Regions from separate parts of the Paenibacillus hamazuiensis genome, predicted to be linked through region 2. Evidence: riboswitches for the same ligand, from Rfam matches in the RefSeq annotation. Region 2 holds a riboswitch; the other holds the start of a gene.
The links. A riboswitch is a leader RNA that binds a small molecule or an ion and turns the genes downstream of it on or off. The one in region 2 is predicted to bind ZMP and ZTP.
Positions count from the first base shown of each region.

Region 1: linked by a shared signal. The riboswitch ahead of MYS68_RS38345 (bifunctional 5,10-methylenetetrahydrofolate dehydrogenase/5,10-methenyltetrahydrofolate cyclohydrolase) and the one ahead of rpiB (ribose 5-phosphate isomerase B) in region 2 are both predicted to bind ZMP and ZTP.

Region 1 is NZ_JALRMO010000002.1:5,227-15,782, reverse strand. Features, by position in the region: gene MYS68_RS38395 (NAD(P)-binding domain-containing protein) at 1-986, opposite strand, end outside; gene MYS68_RS38390 (glucose-6-phosphate isomerase) at 1,151-2,506, shown strand; gene MYS68_RS38385 (YigZ family protein) at 2,679-3,326, shown strand; gene MYS68_RS38380 (TetR/AcrR family transcriptional regulator) at 3,361-3,951, shown strand; gene MYS68_RS38375 (secondary thiamine-phosphate synthase enzyme YjbQ) at 3,973-4,374, opposite strand; gene MYS68_RS38370 (DUF1128 domain-containing protein) at 4,450-4,674, shown strand; gene MYS68_RS38365 (hypothetical protein) at 4,838-5,134, shown strand; gene MYS68_RS38360 (PAS domain S-box protein) at 5,303-5,725, shown strand; partial or broken gene MYS68_RS38795 (PAS domain S-box protein) at 5,738-6,076, shown strand; gene MYS68_RS38790 (GGDEF domain-containing protein) at 6,101-6,607, shown strand; gene MYS68_RS38350 (DUF3231 family protein) at 6,649-7,671, opposite strand; ZMP/ZTP riboswitch at 7,804-7,887, shown strand; partial or broken gene MYS68_RS38345 (bifunctional 5,10-methylenetetrahydrofolate dehydrogenase/5,10-methenyltetrahydrofolate cyclohydrolase) at 7,975-8,811, shown strand; gene MYS68_RS38340 (cyclodeaminase/cyclohydrolase family protein) at 8,812-9,462, shown strand; gene MYS68_RS38335 (spore gernimation protein GerQ) at 9,571-9,810, shown strand; gene MYS68_RS38330 (spore coat protein) at 9,824-10,210, shown strand; gene MYS68_RS38325 (zinc-dependent alcohol dehydrogenase) at 10,207-10,556, shown strand, end outside.
Region 2 is NZ_JALRMO010000001.1:6,898,855-6,909,410, reverse strand. Features, by position in the region: gene upp (uracil phosphoribosyltransferase) at 1-112, opposite strand, end outside; gene MYS68_RS30280 (serine hydroxymethyltransferase) at 716-1,963, opposite strand; gene MYS68_RS30275 (TIGR01440 family protein) at 2,009-2,572, opposite strand; gene rpiB (ribose 5-phosphate isomerase B) at 2,690-3,148, opposite strand; ZMP/ZTP riboswitch at 3,259-3,339, opposite strand; gene MYS68_RS30265 (low molecular weight protein arginine phosphatase) at 3,415-3,996, opposite strand; gene MYS68_RS30260 (manganese efflux pump MntP) at 4,106-4,660, opposite strand; gene MYS68_RS30255 (L-threonylcarbamoyladenylate synthase) at 4,732-5,778, opposite strand; gene spoIIR (stage II sporulation protein R) at 5,819-6,673, opposite strand; gene prmC (peptide chain release factor N(5)-glutamine methyltransferase) at 6,759-7,670, opposite strand; gene prfA (peptide chain release factor 1) at 7,700-8,776, opposite strand; gene ychF (redox-regulated ATPase YchF) at 8,825-9,925, opposite strand; gene MYS68_RS30230 (PilZ domain-containing protein) at 10,078-10,556, opposite strand, start outside.

The sequences.
Region 1 (10,556 bases), on a different contig from region 2:
AGCAGCTTGACGTTCATTTGGACGCGCGTCCCTTTGCGGCGGTCGCGCCCGAACGGTTCCGGCTTAGCCGGCTCGGCGGCAGCCTGCGGCGGAGCGGCTTTTTTCGCGATCTGCGCATGCATCCAGTCTTCGTAGCACATCGCGATGGCGGACAAATCCTGCGCACCGAGTCCGCGGCTGAGCCCCATCTGGAAGATGCCGGTGGCGGCTTTCAGCAGCGGGGAGGGCAGCTGATGCCGGGCGGTCAAATCGCCTGCGAGCAGCAAATCCTTGAGCATCAGCTCCAGCGCGAATTGCGTGCTGAAATCGCGGTCGAGGATGCGTTCGCCCTTCAGCTCGGCCATCCGGCTGCTTGCGCCGCCGGAAAGGAGCACCTTCAGGAACGCTTCGGGGTCGATTCCGGCTTTCGCCGCCATCGACATGCCTTCGATCAGGCCGAGCGTGTTGATCGCGACGATCGTATTGTTCGCCAGCTTGGCGGTGGAGCCGGAGCCGGCAGGCCCCATATGGACGACAAGTTTGCCCATCGCTTCGAGTATCGCCTTGTGCTCGTCCAACACCTCCCGGCTTCCGCCGACCATAAACGAAAGCGCGCCGCTTTCCGCAGCCGGCTTGCTGCCTGCGACCGGGGCATCGAGAAAATCGCAAAAATGCGCCGCCAGCTCCTCATGAAGCTTGCGGCTCGTTTCCGGGGAAACGGTGCTGCAGTCGATGACGGTGGTGCCGGGACGCAGGCCGTGCATGATGCCGTTCTCGCCGTGAAACGTTTCGAGCAGAGCCTGGTCGTTGCTGAGCATCGTGAACACCACGTCCGCCTGACGTGCGACTTCGGCCGGCGAATCGGCCACGTCGGCGCCGCGGCGGGCGAGCTCGTCCGCTTTTTCCCTCGTCCGGTTATATACAATGACGTTGTAGCCCTTGTCCAGCAGGTTTGCCGCCATGGGACTGCCCATGGTTCCAAGCCCGATAAATCCGATCATTTTCATAGTCAACGATCACCTCTAGCACATATTGTAGCATTTCGCAGACAGGCTGTGAATGACCGAGTTCGGCGAAAATCGGGCATGTGGACGCTTCGGAAGAGCGGACTTGATTGACGAAAGGAAGTACAGTATTCTATCGATAGTATGTAAAAAGAGGAGGATTTTGGATGAGTGGAAAACTTCGTTTCGATTACAGCAAAGCGTTGACATTTATCGGCCAGCATGAGGTCGATTATTTGAAGGATGCCGTCAAGCTGGCGCATGACCAATTACATAACGGAACCGGTGCAGGCAGCGATTATTTGGGCTGGATCGACCTGCCGGTGAATTACGACAAGGAAGAATTCGCCCGCATCCAGAAAGCGGCTAAGCAAATTCAATCCGATTCGGACGCGCTCGTCGTCATCGGGATCGGCGGTTCGTACCTCGGAGCGCGTGCGGCGCTCGAAATGCTGTCCCACTCTTTTTACAACATTTTGCCGAAAGACAAACGCAAGACGCCGGAAATTTACTTCGTCGGCAACAACATCAGCTCCACTTACGTGACGCATCTGCTGCAGCTGCTTGAAGGCAAAGACATTTCCGTGAACGTCATCTCCAAATCGGGAACGACGACGGAGCCGGCGATCGCGTTCCGCATTTTCCGCGAGCTGCTGGAGAAGAAGTACGGCAAAGAAGGCGCGCGCAAGCGCATTTACGCCACGACCGACCGCGCCCGCGGGGCGCTGAAGACGCTGGCCAATGCGGAAGGCTACGAATCGTTCGTCATCCCGGACGATGTCGGAGGCCGTTATTCGGTGCTCACCGCCGTAGGGCTCCTGCCGATCGCTGCCGCAGGCATCGACATTGAGGCGATGATGAAAGGCGCCGCCGACGCGCGCGAAGCGTATGCGAATCCGAATCTTGCCGAGAACGAAAGCTACCAATACGCCGCCGTCCGCAACGCGCTGTACCGCAAAGGCAAGACGACGGAAATTCTCGTGAACTACGAGCCGTCTTTGCACTTCGTATCCGAGTGGTGGAAGCAGCTGTTCGGCGAAAGCGAAGGCAAGGACTATAAAGGGATATACCCGGCTTCGGTCGATTTTTCGACGGATCTGCACTCGATGGGGCAGTTCATTCAGGAGGGGAGCCGCACCTTGTTCGAGACGGTCATCCAGGTTGAAAATGTGTCGGAGTCGATCGTCATCGGCGAAGATGCGGAAAATCTGGACGGCCTGAACTTCCTCAGCGGCAAAACGATGGACTTCGTCAACAAGAAGGCGTTCGAAGGCACGATGCTTGCGCATACCGACGGCGGCGTGCCGAATCTGATCGTGACGATACCGAATATGACCCCGTATACGTTCGGTTACATGGTGTACTTTTTTGAAAAAGCTTGCGGCATCAGCGGTTACCTGCTCGGCGTCAATCCGTTCGATCAGCCGGGGGTCGAGGCGTACAAGAAAAACATGTTCGCGCTGCTCGGCAAACCGGGCTTCGAGAAGGAAAAGGCGGAGCTGGAAGCAAGGCTGAACCGATAATCGAAAGGCCAAGTGGCCCTTCCCATGAAACATGGGGAGGGCTTTGTCTTTTTTAGAACGCGGCCGCTCGTCCTGGGGGGACTTTGGGAGAAGTTTTCTTGCGGCTGCGGTAGGAATTTTAACACGGGATGGCGAAATACTAAGCGGATGGAGATCAAACGGGAGGATCATCATGCTTACCCAATATAAAACGTTAAAACAGCTGGGCGTGGACGAAATCGTGATCAAGAAATCGAGATTTATCGGCCACGCCAAACCCGTCGATTCCGAGGAAGAAGCCATCCGGTTCATTGAAAGCGTTAAAAAGGAGCATTGGTCCGCCACGCATAACTGCTCCGCTTATGTCGTCGGGGAACGGGACGAATGCCAGAAGCAGTCGGATGACGGGGAGCCGAGCGGGACCGCGGGCAAGCCGATTTTGGAGGTCATCAAACATCAGGGCTTGAAAAACGTCGTTGTTGTCGTTACCCGCTACTTCGGGGGCATCATGCTAGGAGCCGGCGGGCTGATCCGCGCTTATACGGACGGCGCCGTGACCGGCATTGCCGCCGCGAAGCCGGTGTACCGCGTGCTTCATGCGGAGGTGCGGGTAACGATCGATTATACGTGGCATGGCAAGGTGGAAAACGAGCTGCGTAACCGGGGTACTCTGCTCGGGGAAACGCTGTTTACGGATAAAGTAACGATTGTCTGTTTGCCGGAGGCACCGGAAGCCGAATGGTTCGTGGCCTGGATGACCGATCTCACGCAAGGTCAGGCTGTGATCGCGCGCGGCGAGGACCGGTACGTTGAGCATGATATTGCAGATCGCGGCGAGTAAGAGTGCAGCACAGCGGAGAAAGCGAGTGGAGAGCATGGCCAGAAAGGCAGTCGCACAGGAATTGAGCCGGGAGCGCATATTGGAGGAAGCCCGCGAGCTGTTTATTGCGCACGGCTATCGCGGGTTAACGATGAGAAGCATTGCCCAGGCGATGGGTTACAGTCACGGCGCGCTGTATTACCATTTCAAGGAGAAAGCCGAGCTGTTTCATGCTTTGGTGATGAAGGATTTCAAAATGCTGGTGAAGCGTTCGCAAGAGCTGATCGGCCGGACGCGGCTCGGGGATGTGGCACAGCTGGAGAAGCTGATGCTCGAATTTATCAAATTCGGTCTGGAAAACCCGAAGCAGTACGAAATTATGTTCATGATCAATGATCCGGAGCTGCGCCGGTATTCGCGGATCGAGCAGGCCCAGTGTCTGGAGCTGTTCGCCACGGTGGTGCGAGCGGTAATCGCCAAGCTGCCGGGCGCGGAATCGAAAATGTACACCGCACCGTGGAGTTTGTTCATGTCGCTGCATGGTTTCATCTCCTACAGCATACATTTTAATCAGAACTACGACGAAGTGAAAAAGCTGGCCGAGGCCCACGTCAAATATTTGTGCGCAGGCCTGCTGAACTCGTAGCATGCCGGCTGCCGGGCCCTGTTACCCCTTTATGAAGCGAACGAGACATTGGCGCCGGCGTGGGCCGTCGAACTCGCAAAAGTAAATGCCCTGCCAGCGGCCCAATACGAGCCGACCGCCGGCGACGAGCAGCGTCTGCGAAGAGCCGACGGTGATCGCTTTCAGGTGCGCGGCGGAATTGCCCTCGGCGTGCTCATACTTAGGATGCTCCCAGGGATACACTTCGTTTAAGCGCATGAGAATATCTTTTTTCACATCGGGGTCGGCATTTTCATTGACGGCAATTCCGGCGGTCGTATGGGGACAATAGACGATGGCAAGTCCGTCCTCCAGAGGCTCCTGCCTCAGCAGGTCGCTCACTTTCGGGGTAATGTCAATGATTTCATCGCGTTGTTTCGTTTCAATGTGCAGCGTGTGGATCATCGGACGGCCTCCTTTTTCTTTTAAGTATATGAAACCTGGCTTGAAAAACCAATCTTTGCGAAAAGAGGGACTACAATGGACTTATCTCAAAAAACGGCGGAAAACGCCGAATTTATGATCGAAGCGATCAAGAAGAAGCTGAGAATGGCTTCCGGCGCCGCTTTCAAGGCTTCGCACTTCAATACGGACTTGTATGAGGATTTGAAGGATATTTACGAAATGGTCGCGAGCAAAAACAATTTCAGCATCAGCGAAATCGAAGCGATTACGACCGAGCTGGGCCGGCTCCGCAAAGTATAAGCGCGAAGCGGATGCTCTTCGAAATAAAGGTGCATTTTCACTCCGTGGCATAAGCACATTCTTGTTTGTCACAGGGACAGCCAAACAGGCAGCGCTCGTTCGATCTCCGTACTATGGTAGGGTAACTCCAATACCTGATTTTCGTACGGAGGTGGAATATATCATGCAATCGGTCAAGAAAGCGGACGTGCGGAAGCTTGTCGGCAAGCGCATTTACGCTCTGAAAAAAGACGGCACGATGGTCAGCGGCAAGCTGGTGCGCATACAGGGCAATGCACTGTACCTGGCTCCGGTCAAGGGCGGCAAGACGGTCAGGACGTCGGCATTCATTCCTTTGGTGCTGTTTGATCTGCTGGCCATCGGTACTTTGCCTTTCGCCTACGGCGGCGGCTTTGGTTTTGGCGGCTATCCTTACGGCGGCGGCTTTGGCTTCGGCTATCCCGGCGGTTTCATTTGGTAAAATGGCAGAAGGCAGCCTCTTCCCGCATGCGGGGGGAGGTTTTTTGTGTGTGGGAATGTTTTTGTGAGGATGTTCTTACGTTGCGTGAAATCTTTAACAAAACAGGAAGAGCCGCTGTGCCGATATTTAAAGTATTAACCGATGTATAATCGGCTTGGAGGATGCTCATTGACGAAAACATTCGATGCGGAAAAGATAAACCGGCTGGAAAAGGAATATAAGCTGGCCAGAGCAATGGTGGAGGCGCTCACCCATAACCCGACGGTCGCTTTCATTGTTTGCCGTCTGGACGATACGGTCCTTTTCGTAAATGATACATTCGAGGACTTGTTCGGTTGGGGGCGGGAAGAGGTTCTGAATCGCAAGCTGCCTGTCGTTCCCGAACGTATGGCCGAAGACTTCGGGGCAGCGCTTCGCACGAAAAACTGGCAGATCGGCGCTTATGAAACGTGGAAGAAACGTAAGGACGGCAGCGAGTTTATCGTCAGCGAGTCGATTGTCCCCCTGCGTTTTGACGGAGAGACGTTGGAATCGTACGCCTGCATCATTCGGGATATTACAAAACGAAAGCAGGACGAACGGCTGCTTTAGGAAAGCGAGCAAAGGTTCAAGTCGCTGTTCGAGCATAATCCGGATGCGGTATTTTCGCTCGATATGGAGGGACGGTTTACCAGCGCCAATCCGGCAGTCGAACGGATCACCGGCTATACGTTTCGAGAGCTGCACCTGCGCTTGGTGCGGGAGGTAATTACGGTGGAGCGGATCGACGAGCTCCGTTATTATTTCGAAGAAACGAAGAGGGGAAGCACATACAATCTCGAATCCGCTCTTATTCATAAAAACGGCAGCCGCGTGGAAATCAGCGTGTCGATGCTGCCGATCAAGGTGGATAACGAGGTCATCGGCGTATACTGCATCGCCAAAGATATTACCCACCGCAAGCATGCGGAAGCGCTGATCAACTACATGGCTTATCACGACTCTTTAACCGAGCTGCCCAACCGCCGAAAATTTCAGGAGCACGCCGATGCGGCGCTGAAGCAAGCGGAGGCATCCGGACAGAAGCTCGCGCTGCTGCTGATCGATCTCGACGGCTTCAAATTCATCAACGACCGGTATGGGCACGGCGCAGGCGATTTTGTGCTGAATACCGTCGGAATCCGGCTCAGGCAAAGCATCGGCATTGGCGATATGGCGGCCCGGATGGGCGGTGACGAGTTCACGGTTCTGCTTCAGCCGCTTGAGGACGACTGCGCGGCCGCGCGATTTGCCGGACAGCTGCTGGACAAGCTGAACGAACCGTTCATTTATCACGGGGCTTCGCTTAAAGTAAGTCCGAGCATCGGCGTCGCTCTTTTTCCGAATCACGGAACTACGCTCGAGATGCTGCTGAAGCGTGCCGATCAGGCTATGTATGCCGTAAAGCAAGCCGGTAAAAACAGCGTGCGGATGTATGCGCAGCTGCCGCATTAAACGAGCCGCAAAGCTCCGGGCGACCGCAGCTTTGCGGTTTTTTAAGATTGAATGAGCTGTTTTCGATTTGTCGTAAGAGGAGGCTGCTCCAGCCATTTTCGTTCCACCACAAGATCAAAAGTATCCTTGGCGTACGACATCACCTCGCCGATGATCTTCGTGTAATGAGCGGCGAGATCGGCCCGCATTGACAGCGCCAGGGCGTGCGAGATCAAGAGAATGTCCACAGAGTTCAATATATGGATCAGCGATATGATCATTTTTTCCGAAAAGGGCGAAACGGTCGAATCCGTTACTTCCATACTGACGGTTACGGTTCCGAGCAAATCCTCCTCCATGAGCAGATTGTTAAATAATTCGATCTGCCGCTCGCTGATTTTTTTGCCTCTCATGACGAAATCCTTTAATTTTTTATCCTGCAGCACTTGGGCAAATCCAAGCATGATAATGACGGAGAAGTAATTTCGCTCGATATTGAAAAAGATTTCAGATAATTCAATAGCGTTCAGAGGCCTTTTTCCGCTAAACAATCCGTCCATAAATGATAATTTCTGCACGTACTCGATTTTTTGGGGGTAATTCATTTTCGGCGGACGGTCATAGACGCCTTTCTCCAGCATCATGCGTACCGCTTTTCCGAACATTTCGGTTGATGAATGTATACACTCGTTAAAAAAATCCAGAACATCAAGCCGAACATTATTGGAGGCGACAAAAGAGAAATTAATCATTCCAAGGCGATTCATCATATAGATGAAACTTAAGGTGAACGTGTCGTGAAAAAGCGGCGGTGCGGCCAGGTTTACATCGCCCTCCGAAAAGCCTGCGGGTATGGGGAAATTTTCGGCGAGGAACATTTTTTTGATTTTACTTATCCGATCCTGCGAAACGGACAAAACCTCTTTGGCCAAAGGAATAATTTCCGCATCCTGAAGATGATGGATCAAGTAGGTCAGGAAGCATACCGCCATACTCTCCTGCATATAAACGCCCCAAAGTCCCCCGATCTCCGTGCAGCTGAATTCGATGTTGGCCTGCTTTTCCTGAGGCTTATAAGATGACATGCTCATCCTCCATTAAACGATTTCGTTCCCCAATAGTATCCTGCCGGATTCGTAATTTATTCGGTCCGGCAGCGCGCATCTTTGGTTATAACGGTTTCCTTTGAGCCCGATCTTTGATAAAATGAAGGAAATAACCCTGTATGTGACTGGCGATGAAAGTGGAATGAACCACGAGGAAGCATACAGCTGAAACGTCCGTTCGCCTGGGGAAAGTATCTGCGGTGGGACTCGTTATGCTGACGAGCCGGCGCAGGTGCTTTTTTTTGTTTATCGCTCTAAAAAATTGTTAGGGAGGTACTCGACATGGCATTGGTCATGAAGGCGAAAGAAGCGGCGGATCAGGTGTATGAAACGGTCAGATCGCAAGTGGAGGAATGGAAATCGGCAGGCGTGCAGCCTAAAATGGCAACCATTTTGGTCGAAGGCGACCCAGCCTCGGCATATTACGCACAGGCCAAACAAAGAATTGCCGCGAAGCTCGGGGTGGCTTTTGAGCTCCATTCGTTTCCGGCGGAAATCACGGAAGAAGAGATCGTTCGGCTGATCACCCGATTGAATGAGGATCGCTCCGTTCACGGCATCATGCTGGAGCTTCCCCTGCCTGACCACATATCGACCGGCAGCATCATAAAGGCCATCTCGCCCGTCAAGGACGTAGACGGAGTCACCCCCGCCAATAAGCTGGCTGTCGTCACAGGGGATCCGGGGCTTTACCCCGCCACTCCGCAAGCTTGCATAAAGCTTCTTAAGTTTTACGGCTATACGCTTGAGGGCAGGAACGTCACTTTGGTGGGAAGAGGACAGACCGTCGGGCTGCCGCTGTTTCATATGCTGCAAAGGGAAAATGCTACCGTTACCGTGTGTCATTCCCGCACACCGGACATCGCTTCGCATCTTCAGCATGCCGAAATAGCCTTTGTTGCTGCCGGCCGTCCGCATCTTGTCCGGCGGGATATGGTACATTCAAATCTCGTCATCATCGATGCGGGAATAAATGAGACGGATGATGGGAAAATCACAGGCGACGCAGCAGCCGATGTCGGCGATTATGCTGCCGCCGTATCCCCGGTTCCGGGCGGTGTCGGAACATTAACCTCCGCTATCCTTTATGAGAACCTCATGAAGGCAATCGACATACAGATGCCGGAGAAGAAGGCGCATGCGGTAACTTGGGACGATTCGCTTCGCTATTTTTTGGAGCAGGCGGGGAGTTCCCATCCGACACCGGGTGGGGGAAGCGTAGCGGCTCTTGTCGCCGCGCTCGGGGCCTCGATGACGTCCATGGTCGGCAGCTTGTCCCAGGGGGAAAAATTCGCGCATATTCATTCCCGCATCGCCGAGGTTATGGAGAGTATTCGCAGCTTAACCGCAGAATGCGAACATCTGCTTCAAGCGGACATCGCTTCGTTCAATCAATATATGAATGCCTTGAAACTTCCCAAGGGTACGGAGGAAGAAAAGGACGTGCGCAGAAAAGCGATTCAGGAAGCCGCTCTCCTTGCCATGGACGTGCCTCTCCGACTCATCGAGGTGTGCAGGGACGGGATGATAAGCACGAGCCGCATTGCCGATTCGTGCAATAAAAATGTGATCTCCGATCTTGGCATCGGAGCCCTCTTGTTTGAAGCTGCAGCGCAGTCCGCATTGCTGACCGTAGAGATAAATATGGCTTCATTGAAGGATATGGAGCTGAAGCGCCGGTATTCGGACATTATGTCTTCGCTGATCCGCGAGATCGGGGAGCTGAAAGACGAAACATTGCAAATAACCCGGGGCAGGATCTTGGGGTAGAAAGTGGAAAGCTCACCGTTGGTGGGCTTTTTTTCATATTCCGATCAGGTATACAGCCTTGATCTAAACAAACACTAACTGTAACTGCATTGCCAGGAGGTGTCAGGAATGAAACCATTAGCTCCCCACGAAGCGTTGGAAATCCACGAAGCAATCAATTTCAAGACCTTATGTTTGGCCAAATCCAAGCTGATGCAGGGCATCGTATTCGATCAGGAGCTCAAGGATTTAATGCAGAAGGATGTCGACCAGTCCATCCAAGCTTTGGCCGATTTGCAGGCTCTTTATCAACGGGCGCCGTTCAGCGCGCCGGTGCCGGACCGCCGCCCTGCTCCCATCCTGAATTGAGGTGACCGCTTATATGAAAATGGATTATGTCGACCCGGCCAATTCTTTAAACATGCCGGAGATGGCGGACATGACTTTCGCTATGGATTTTCTCGTTCGGGTGAAAGACGGCGTCCGCAACACGGCGTTTGCCCTCACCGAAACCGCATCGCCTGAAGCGAGAGCGCTGCTGCGCGCGCAGCTTCATCAAGGCATCGCGCTTCATCAGGAGATCTCCGAGCTGATGATCCGCAAAAAATGGTTCCATCCGTACGAGCTGCAGGAGCAGTTTCAGCTCGATATGCTTAGTGCGGAGCAAACGGTGCAAATCGCGCAGCTCAAGCTGTTCCCGGATGACACGAGACGCAAAGGCATGTTCGACCGCACACCGGATGAGCATATGGGAGGGCATCAGGCATGAAGGCCGTTACGTACCAAGGGATAAAAAACGTGGAAGTCAAAGAGATGCCCGATCCGAAAATCGAAAAACCGGACGATATGATCATCCGGACGACCTCGACCGCCATTTGCGGCTCCGACCTGCATTTGTTTCACGGCATGATTCCGAACATGCATGAAGATTATATCGTCGGGCACGAACCGATGGGGATCGTCGAGGAAGTAGGCCCCGGCGTGACCAAGCTGAAGAAAGGGGATCGCGTGATCATTCCGTTCACCATCAGCTGCGGCCAATGCTGGTACTGCCAAAACCACCTGGAAAGCCAATGCGACAACTCGAACGAGCATGGCGAAATGGGCGGCTTTTT
Region 2 (10,556 bases):
TCGCCACTTCGTCGACCAGCTCGCGGAAATCCTTCGTTGTAGTGTTCTCCTCGCGTATGTACGTCAGCTTGTGCTGGATAAGCGGATGGTCGCAAACGAATACTTTTCCCATGCTTTGTTTCCCCCTGAAAAATAGGACGGTTTGTCCAAAATCTCGTTTATTATATCATAAGCTGCGGGAAATATCCTACTGCCGTAAGCAGTCCCCTAGCACCACCCCCTAAATCCCCCTTAAAGGGGGACCCCAGGCGCCCCAAGCGCCCTGGACCCGCCCGCCGGGAGCAGCTGCATGCTTCTAATTCGCGTTTGTCCGGCATGGATTTTATCGCCTTCGGTCGAAAAATCCTATGCCGGACACGCTTTACTTTTGGCGCGATACGGTGGGAGTTTCAGAGTGCCACGGGCTCGCGTATGACGGGATGGATTTCGCTGACGCGAAATCCTATGCCGCCACGCTCCACTTTTCTGCTAAGCCTAACCCTAACCTTCAACACATTACATCCGCATACACTTACACTCAAAACTCATCGTAATCTTCTAAGCTTCAAAACATGTACAAACAAAATTTCAGCAAAAAAAACAGTTATGCACACGTGGATACCTTTTGTTTCTAATTATCCACAATTTATCCCCAGATTGCACAATGTTTATCCACATGGTTGGCAAAATAAAAAGCCGGCGTTTCTGTGGAAGAAACGCCGGCTGTGAAAGCTGATTAATAGGCCAGACCCGGATAGAGAGGGAACTGGGAAGTCAGATCTTTGACCATGCCGCGCACTTTGTCGTGTACGGAGGAGTCGGTCGGGTTTTTCAAAGTCAAAGAAATGATTCGAGCGATCGTTTTCATCGCGTTTTCGTCCATGCCGCGGGAAGTCGCTGCTGGTGTGCCGACGCGAATGCCGCTTGTGACAAACGGGCTGGTCGGGTCGAACGGAATCGCGTTTTTATTGACGGTCACGCCGACTTCGTCCAGCAGGTGCTCGGCATCTTTACCGCTGATGTTCAGGTTGCGCAGATCGATCAGCATCAGGTGGTTGTCCGTGCCGCCGGAAACGAGGTTGATGCCTTCGGCCATCAGCGCTTCGGACAATGCCTTCGCGTTGTTCACGACTTGCTGTGCGTACGTTTTGAACTCCGGCTGCAGCGCTTCGCCGAAGGAAACGGCTTTCGCGGCGATGATGTGCATCAGCGGGCCGCCTTGGCTGCCCGGGAACACCGCTTTATCGATTGCTTGCGCCCACGGCTTGCGGCACAGGATCATGCCGCCGCGCGGACCGCGCAGCGTTTTGTGCGTGGTCGTCGTCACGAAGTGGGAGTGCGGCACCGGGTTCGGGTGCAGCCCGGCTGCAACGAGACCGGCGATATGCGCCATGTCGACCATGAGCAGCGCGCCCACGTCATTTGCGATTTGGCCGAGCGCTTCGAAATCGATGATGCGCGGATAAGCGCTCGCACCGGCTACGATCATGCGGGGCTTGTGCTTGAAAGCCGCTTTGCGGACTTCGTCGTAATCGATGCGGGCGTCTTTTTCGCTGACGCCGTAGGCGACGAAGTTGTACAAAATGCCGGATGCGTTCACCGGGCTGCCGTGCGTCAAGTGGCCGCCATGCGCCAAGTTCATGCCGAGAACGGTATCGCCGGAGTTCAGCGCAGCCAGATAAACAGCCATGTTCGCCTGCGCGCCGGAGTGAGGCTGCACGTTCGCGTGATCGGCGCCGAACAGTTCTTTCGCGCGATCGCGTGCGATGCTTTCCACGATGTCGACGTATTCGCAGCCGCCATAGTAACGGCGATTCGGGTAACCTTCGGCGTACTTGTTCGTCAGCACGGTGCCCATCGCTTCCAAAACAGCTTGGCTAACGAAGTTTTCGGAGGCGATCAGCTCGATTTTATCGCGCTGGCGGCCGAGCTCCAGATTCATGGCTTCTACGATTTTCGGATCGGTTTTACGCAAATGTTCCACAGGGTTTCCTCCTCAAAATAGATAAATGCTCGTATCAAGTAACGATTAATCGCAAGTAACGTCCTGCTTGGCGGATTCCAGTTCATACACCGCCCGCGCTCCGCCGATCAGCTTCGGCCTTGTAAAAGCCGCCGTGACCCGCGCCTGCCCGACGAAGCGGATCGAGGGGCGAAACGGCACCGCGACCCGGCGCAAATGCATGCCGATCAGCGTCTCGCCGATATCGATTCCGGCGTGCGCCTGAATCGTCTCGACCACGCGGGCATCGGCCCACTGCCGGAACGCGTATGAAGCCATCGAACCTCCGGCCTTCGGCACGGGGACGACGGATACGGGCTCGAGCTGCGGGTACCGTTCCAGCAAAGCGGATTCGACCACGAGCGCGCGGTTCAAATGCTCGCAGCATTGATATGCCGGGTAGAAACCGGCGTCCTGCCGAACCTTTTCCACCGCAGCGAAAATATGCCTGGCCACATCCACCGTACCGGATGTGCCGATACGCTGGCCGAGCACCTCGCTGGTGCTTGTCCCGATAACGACGATGTGCCCGTTCCGAATCCCGCCCGCCTGCACGAGCTCTCGCAAAATTTGCTCGACGTGCAGCGCAATGTCGGCGGCATGGCCCGCAAAATCGGCGAACTGCTCCGTGGACGGGGCCGGTACGCCAGCGGCATCATTTATAGGATTGCTGTTCAATTAAGCCCGCCTCCTTTCCGCACAAAGCGATTAAGGATGAAGCGTATGTTTTTCTTCCAGCTGCTTCACTTTATTGACGCGGTTTTTATGGCGTTCTCCCTGGGAAAACTCCGTCTCGAGCCAAATCTTGACGATTTCCTGGGCCACGCCGGGTCCGATCACACGCTCGCCTAACGAAAGCACGTTGGAATCGTTGTGTTCGCGCGTCGCCTTCGCGGAAAACAAATCGTGCACAAGCGCGCAGCGGATACCGGGAATTTTGTTGGCGGCAATCGTCATGCCGATGCCCGTTCCGCAAATCAGAATACCTTTGTCCGCCTCGCCGGAAACAACTTGACCGCATACCTCAGATGCGTAGTCGGGGTAATCGACCGATTCAGGCCCGAAAGCGCCGAAATCTTTTACCTCGTGTCCGAGCGATTGGATAAAACCGACCAGTTCGTCCTTCAGCCGGTAACCGGCATGATCCGCACCAATGGCAATTTTCATAAATGTCGCCCTCCTGAATATACATGGGATACGGCTAGTATAACCTAAACATGCCTCTACAGACGAAAAAAAGAGCATCACGCCCGTTCTGCAAGAACGATAAGCGCAAGCTCTTTTGCCCAGGCGACCGGCCGTATGTCCCGATGCTCCACTGTGGTTCATTCCACGCGTCGCCAGTTACACCGGGTCCCTTGATTGCTTATTTTCATCATAGCTCAATCGGAAGCATGTGTAAAGATGCAATCGGGAAAGCTTTCGTCTATTTTTCATGAAAAAGATTCCAACTTGCGGATCAGCTTGTGCAGGCTCCGCTCGATTTCTTCGGCGCTTTTGCGGTACGTCGTCAGCGAACCTCCGAAGGGATCGGCGATATCGTAGCTCGGCAGCTTCCGCTGCAGCTCCGTCATCCGGGAACGCTCGTCATCGGTGATCGGCTGGGCGAGCGCCTGCTTCATCTGCGCGTCGGCATAAAGCCGCTCTATTTCGGCAACAGCCTCCAGCTCGGCGGGATCGTCCAGCGTATACTCTTTGAGTGTAAATATTTTATCCACCGCTTCGGGAAAAAGCTGAATCGCATGCCGCTTGTGGCTTTGGGTCATCGTCAGCACCAGATCGGCCCAGTCAAGCAAATCTCCGGTTAGCGGCGACGCCTTGTGCGGCTCCTTGATCCCTTTTTCCCGCAAAATCGTCGCCGTATGGTCGGAGGCCGGCGCACCTTCATAAGCGGCGACTCCCGCCGATCTCACTTCGATAGCCAGACCCCGTTCGCGGGCAAGCTGGCGAAGCATCCCTTCGGCAAGCGGACTGCGGCAAGTGTTGCCGGTACAGATGAACAAAATATGCTTCATGGCGATGATCCCCCCTTTTGCAGCGAAAGTCTCGCCTTATTCACTCCAACATCTATTTTACCCTAATTGACGGCAATTATGGAACCCGGCTCAGCGGGCCCGGGATCGTTTACAACAAAAATTTGATTCCGAACGCTAGCAGGATGACTCCGCCGAACGCTTCGCCATACTCGCCGATCCAATGGCCGACTCGGCGGCCGAGCAAAAGTCCGATGATCGACATCGCTCCGCCGAACGAACCGAACATCAGTACGGTCAGCAGCAGATCCGTGGAAAACATGCCGAGCGAAACGCCGACGGAAAACGAATCGATGCTGACGCTGAGGCTGAATACGATGATTCCCCAAAAGGTGCGGTGATCGAACGATCGAACCTCGTCGCCTTTGACGGAGCTGTATACCATATGCGCGCCGAGCAGCAGCAGCAGCACGCCGCCGATCATCGTCGCCACATCGCCGAGCAGCGTGCTGACGTATTGCCCGGTGAACATTCCCATCAGCGGCATGATCATATGAAATAACGCGATGACCACGCTGATTTTCAGGATATCCCACAGGCGAATCCCCCTCATGCCGATACCCAGCCCCAGCGAAAGCGCGTCCAGTCCCAGGGCGATGGCCATGACAAGGATCGTAATGAGCTGGCCCCATTGATAGGGCGTCATGATTTCCAAGGTTCAACTCCCCCTGTCCACTGTTCCTAACCAGAATATGCGGACAAGGGGACAAACATGCCTTAAGTTTGGACGACCCGGCCGCCGGCCGCTTTCCGCAGCCGGTTCATGATCGCGGCGCCTAGCCCCTCCTCCGGGCAGCCCTGCGCAACGATGAAGGTGACGCCTTCTTCGTCAAAACGCCTCAGCGCATCGTACAGGCGATGCGCGAGCTGCTCGAGGCCGCGGCCGCTCTCCAGCACGCAGTCGGCGTCAAGCTGCGCCGCCGCGCCGGTGAACGCGAGCGCGCCGGTTGTCTCGCCCGCGGCTTTGGCCTGGGCGAGCTCCTGGCGCATGCGGGCGACGACGGCCGCCTCGCTTGCGCCCTGCACGACCACCATGCGGCCCTGCGGCGCGTAGTGGGTGTACTTCATCCCCGGCGAGCGCGGCGCTTCGCCGGGCTGCACCTCGCGGGCGCTGTCTTCGACATGCGCGCCCGGCAGAGCTGCGCGCAGCGCGGCGGCCGTCACGCCGCCCGGGCGCAGGATATGCACGCCGCCGCCGGAGACGGCGACGACCGTGGACTCGAGCCCGACGCCGGTCGGGCCGCTGTCCACGATGCCGCCGATGCGACCGCCGAGATCCTCGCGCACGTGCTCCGCGCGCGTCGGGCTCGGACGCCCCGAGCGGTTGGCGCTGGGCGCGGCGACCGGGCAGCCGGCCGCATCGATCAGCGCGAGCGCGACCGGGTGCGCCGGCATGCGCACGCCGACCGTGTCCAGCCCCGCGGTCACAAGCGGCGACAGCACGCCGGGCCGGGCGGGCAGCACGATCGTCAGCGGGCCGGGCCAGAAGGCGTCGATCAAACGGCAAACGGTCTCATCGTACGGGAGGACAAGCCCGTCCAATTGAGACCGGTGAGCGATATGTACGATGAGAGGGTTGTCCGACGGACGGCCCTTGGCGGTGAAAATCGCCTGAACCGCTTCGGTGTTCGTCGCGTCGGCTCCGAGGCCGTACACCGTTTCCGTCGGAAACGCGACGGTCTGCCCTTCGCGGAGCAGGCCGGCCGCTTCGCGGATGGCCTGCCCGTCGGGTTTTTCGGGGTCGACCTGCCAATAGTTCGTCATGAGGAGGTATCTCCTTTGTTTACGTATAGGATTATCGGTATCAAGCAAACAGCTTTTTCAGCATGTCCCACACGAAGAAATGGATTTCCGGCTGCGGCTGCGACGCTTTAACGGTTTGTGACGTGTCGGAGGCAGTTTTGCCTTTAGCGCCGCTCTCTTTCGCGGAAGCGGCTATGTTTTCGCCGGAACCGACTTTACCGCCGCCGGAGGCTTTTTCCGTAGCGTTCTTGCCGGAAGCGGCTTTCCCGGGTGCCTTTCCCGAATCCGCCCCTTGCCCTTGATTGCCCGCTGCGCTTGCCGTACCACGGGCATTCTGCCCCGCCTGTCCGGCCGCCGGCTCTTCCCGCTCCGCAGCCTGCTTCGCTTCCACATCTTTTTTCGCTACGATCTGTCCGCCCATGAAGCACAGCGGCGGGAACAACACGCACCACCAGTTTTGGCCTTCGCCTTTGCCGAGCGTCACACGCAGCGCTTCATATTGTCCGGCCGGATAAACCTTCGTTCCGACGGTTTTCGCCGGGAACGGAACCGTATCCAGCTCGACTTTCGCATCGTATCCGAATCCGCGGTCATGCAGAGTGTCGTTGCTCAGCTGCTCCAGCTCGCCCAACCGAGCGCGAATCATCTCGCGCGCCTGTTCGATCGTTTGCGGACCTTCCGCCCATGTGCGGATCTCTGCAAAAATCGCGTCACGCACTTCGCGTTTCACCCATTGATCGGCCACCGAATCCGAATTCGCCAAGATGCGAATGCGGATCGAGTCCTTCGGAATGTCCTGCTGAATGAGGGCGGAAGCTTGCATTTTCGTCGATTCCCAGCTCATCATCATCACGATAAGTGCAAAAGCGATATAAGCGAGACGTCTGACCGACATCGAATAAGCTTGCTTGACCATAGCGGCTAACCCCTTCCGAAACTGTCATTCTTGCCTCATAGCATCAGTATGGGCAGAACCGGAAAGGGTTAAACCTATGAATCTATCATTTTTTTCGGATTGCTAGAATGTGCCGGTCGATGCCCGCCAGATCCGGGATGATCCGCAGCTCATCCCAATCCGCGGCCTTGCCGAGCATGTCGGCGATTGCGGGCGCCTGACCTTGGCCGTACTCGAACGCGACAAGCCGCGGCATACGCGGAAGCTGGGGCAGCTGCTCCGTCAGCCGGCGGTACGGGTCCAGCCCGTCGACACCGCCGACGAGCGCGGTCACGGGCTCGTGCAGCCGTACCTCCGGCTGCAGCCCGGGCAGCTCATCCGCCGCAATATACGGCGGATTCGAAACGACTGCGTCCAAGGCGACCCGTCGTTCGATGAACGGCATGAGCAGGTCTCCTTGGACGAAGTTGATGCGCGCCGTCACGCCGTGGCGCGCCGCATTGCGCCGCGCGACCTCGAGCGCGGCGGCGGAGATGTCCGAGCCGGCGAAGCTCCAGCTCGGGCACTGCACCGCGGCGGTGACGGCGATCGCGCCGCTGCCGGTGCCGATGTCGGCGACGAGCGGCGCGCCGTCCGGCCACAACCCGCGTCCGGCGCGGACGACCGCCTCGACGAGCAGCTCCGTCTCGGGGCGCGGGATGAGCACCGCCGGCGTGACCTCGAAGGGGAGCCCGTAAAACTCCTGCTCCCCTATAATATACTGCACCGGCTCACCTGCCGCCTTGCGCCGGAGCATTTCCCGCCATGCTGCCTCCCGCTCCGGCCCCGGTGCGAGAGGCTCGCTCCAGCGGAGCAGCAGCGCGGTCTTGTCCAGCCCGAGCAGGTGCATCAGCAAGAGCTCGGCACAGCCGGCGGCGTCCTGCACCCCCGCCGCCCGTAAAAAAGAAGAAGCCTCTGCGAAGGCTTCCCGAATGGTCACTGTCTGTCCGTTTTCCCGTACTGTACGCCGATCGCTCATCGCGGCATCGCCTCGGTCCCGGCCGTCTGTCATACGGCCTCTCCTCTTTCATCCAGACCTTCGGTTTGCGCCGCTATCGTGAGCGCTCCGATGATTTCTTCCATATCGCCGTTCAGCACCGCATCCAGCTTATGCAGCGTCAGGCCGATCCGGTGATCGGTCACCCGGCTTTGCGGGAAGTTGTACGTGCGGATCCGTTCGCTGCGGTCGCCGGTGCCGACCTTGCTTTTCCGCTCGCCGGCGTATTTCTCCTGCTCTTCCTGCAGCTGCTTCTCGTAAATCCGCGCGCGCAGAACCTGCAGCGCCTTTTCCTTGTTCGAGTTTTGCGATTTGCCGTCCTGGCACGTCGCCACGATCCCCGTCGGAATATGCGTCACGCGCACGGCCGACTTCGTCGTGTTGACGGACTGACCGCCCGCACCGCTGGAACAAAACGTATCGACGCGAATGTCGTTTTCGTTGATTTCGATTTCGACTTCCTCCGCCTCCGGCATGACCACGACGGTCGAAGTTGAGGTGTGGATACGCCCTCCGGATTCGGTCACCGGAATCCGCTGCACGCGGTGAGCGCCGCTCTCGTATTTGAGCTTGCTGTAGGCGCCTTTGCCGGTGATCATAAACACGATTTCCTTGAATCCGCCCAAATCGCTCGCATTCATGTCCAGCACTTCGGTTTTCCAGCCTTGGGAATCGGCATATTTCGTATACATGCGGTACAGATCGGCCGCGAACAGCGCCGCCTCGTCTCCGCCCGCCGCGCCGCGGATCTCCACAATGACGTTTTTGTCGTCGTTCGGGTCTTTCGGCAGCATCAGAATGTGAAGCCGGTCCTCCAGCTGCTGCTTGCGTTCGGACAACTCGTCAAGCTCCATCTTCACCATCTCGCGCATCTCGTCGTCGAGCTTCTCGCCTAGCATCTCTTTCGCCGCATCCAGCTGCTGCACGACGCTTTTATATTCGGTATAAGCTTCGTATGCTTCCTGCATATCCGACTGCTCCTTCGAATACTCGCGCAGCCGCTTCGGATCGCTCGCTACATCCGGATCGCACAGAAGTTCGCTCAGCTTTTCATATCGGTCGGCCAATGCCTGCAATTTATCCAACATGTGGATTCACCTCCTGTTGCTCATTCTATATATATTATACATGATCCGTTAAACGTTAAAACGGAAGTGCATGACATCTCCGTCCTGCACGACGTATTCCTTGCCTTCCAGACGGAGCAAACCTTTTTCTTTGGCCGCGTTCATCGAACCGCTTCCGACCAGATCCTCGTAGCCGACCACTTCCGCACGGATAAAGCCGCGTTCGAAATCGGTATGGATGACGCCTGCCGCCTGAGGAGCTTTCATGCCTTTGCGGATCGTCCAAGCGCGCACTTCCTGTACTCCGGCCGTAAAATACGTGTACAATCCGAGCAGCTTGTATGCCGCGCGGATGAGCCGGTTGAGGCCGGATTCCTGAATGCCGAGCTCCTCCAGGAACATCTCCTTGTCTTCGCCTTCCAGCTCGGCGATTTCCGCCTCCACCTTGGCGCTGATCGGAACGACCTCGGCGCCTTCCTGCGCCGCGTATTCGCGCACCTTCTGCACATACGGATTACCGTCCGCATTCGCCACTTCCGCTTCGCTGACGTTCGCCGCATACAGCACCGGCTTCATCGTGATCAGATGCAGATCGCGGAGGAGCAGCTTCTCTTCGTCGTCCAACTCGACGCTGCGCGCCGGCTTGTCGTTATAGAGCGCCTCTTTGATACGGTCCAGACATTCCACTTCCTGAGCGTATTTTTTGTCGCCGCCCTTCATATTTTTCCGCGAACGCTCAATACGCTTTTCAACGGATTCGATATCCGCCAAAATCAGCTCCAGATTGATCGTCTCGATATCGCTGATCGGATCGACCTTGCCGGAGACGTGCGTGATATTCTCATCCTGGAAGCACCGCACCACATGCACGATGGCGTCCACCTCGCGGATGTGCGCGAGAAATTTGTTGCCAAGCCCCTCGCCCTTGCTTGCGCCCTTCACGAGCCCGGCAATATCTACAAACTCGAACGCCGTCGGCACGATGCGGTTCGGCGTGACGATGTCGGCCAGCTTTTGCAGCCGCTCGTCCGGCACCTCAACGACGCCTACGTTCGGATCTATCGTACAGAAAGGATAGTTGGCCGACTCCGCCCCCGCCTGCGTAATCGCATTAAACAACGTCGATTTGCCCACGTTGGGAAGTCCGACAATACCACATGAAAGCCCCATATATTTAACAACTCCTCAAGTTTCAATAACGTCAAACACAACTATTATACATTTGCTCTTCTCTTTTCACAATAAATCTATCCATTTCCTTTCCAGGTGCGTTAAAAAAGCCCCGCCACCCGAATCAACGGTATGCGGAGCTTGCAAATAAGTTACTTGAACATACGTTTGGCCTGAGCTTCCTTTTTCTTGCTGAAATGCGTCTCCACCTGCTTTTTCAGCACAAATGCCCTGAGCGAATTCGCTTTGTCCCCGCTTAATTCGACGTATTTGGCGCCATAATAAACACCGCCCTGAGACGGTTCCTTGCGGATAATTTCGGCAATGCACGGAATCGGCATTCCGAGGTCCATCTCGATTTCAATTCGCATCTGCGGGTCCAATTGCACCTCGTGCCCCACCGTAAATCCAAGACCGCTTACACTGATATTCTCAATATTCAGCATAATGTCTTCATGTAGACCGCCAGCGGACGGCTCGGGAGAAATCAGCGAGCGGATGCGGCCTTCCTGCGATACCGGAACGCGGGGATGGTCCCTTTTTTCGGCAAAACGTTTCTGATTGCTCGGCGGATTGATGAACATTAAGGCTCCATGGTCTTTGGCAACGACGGTCGAACCGAACATGTAAA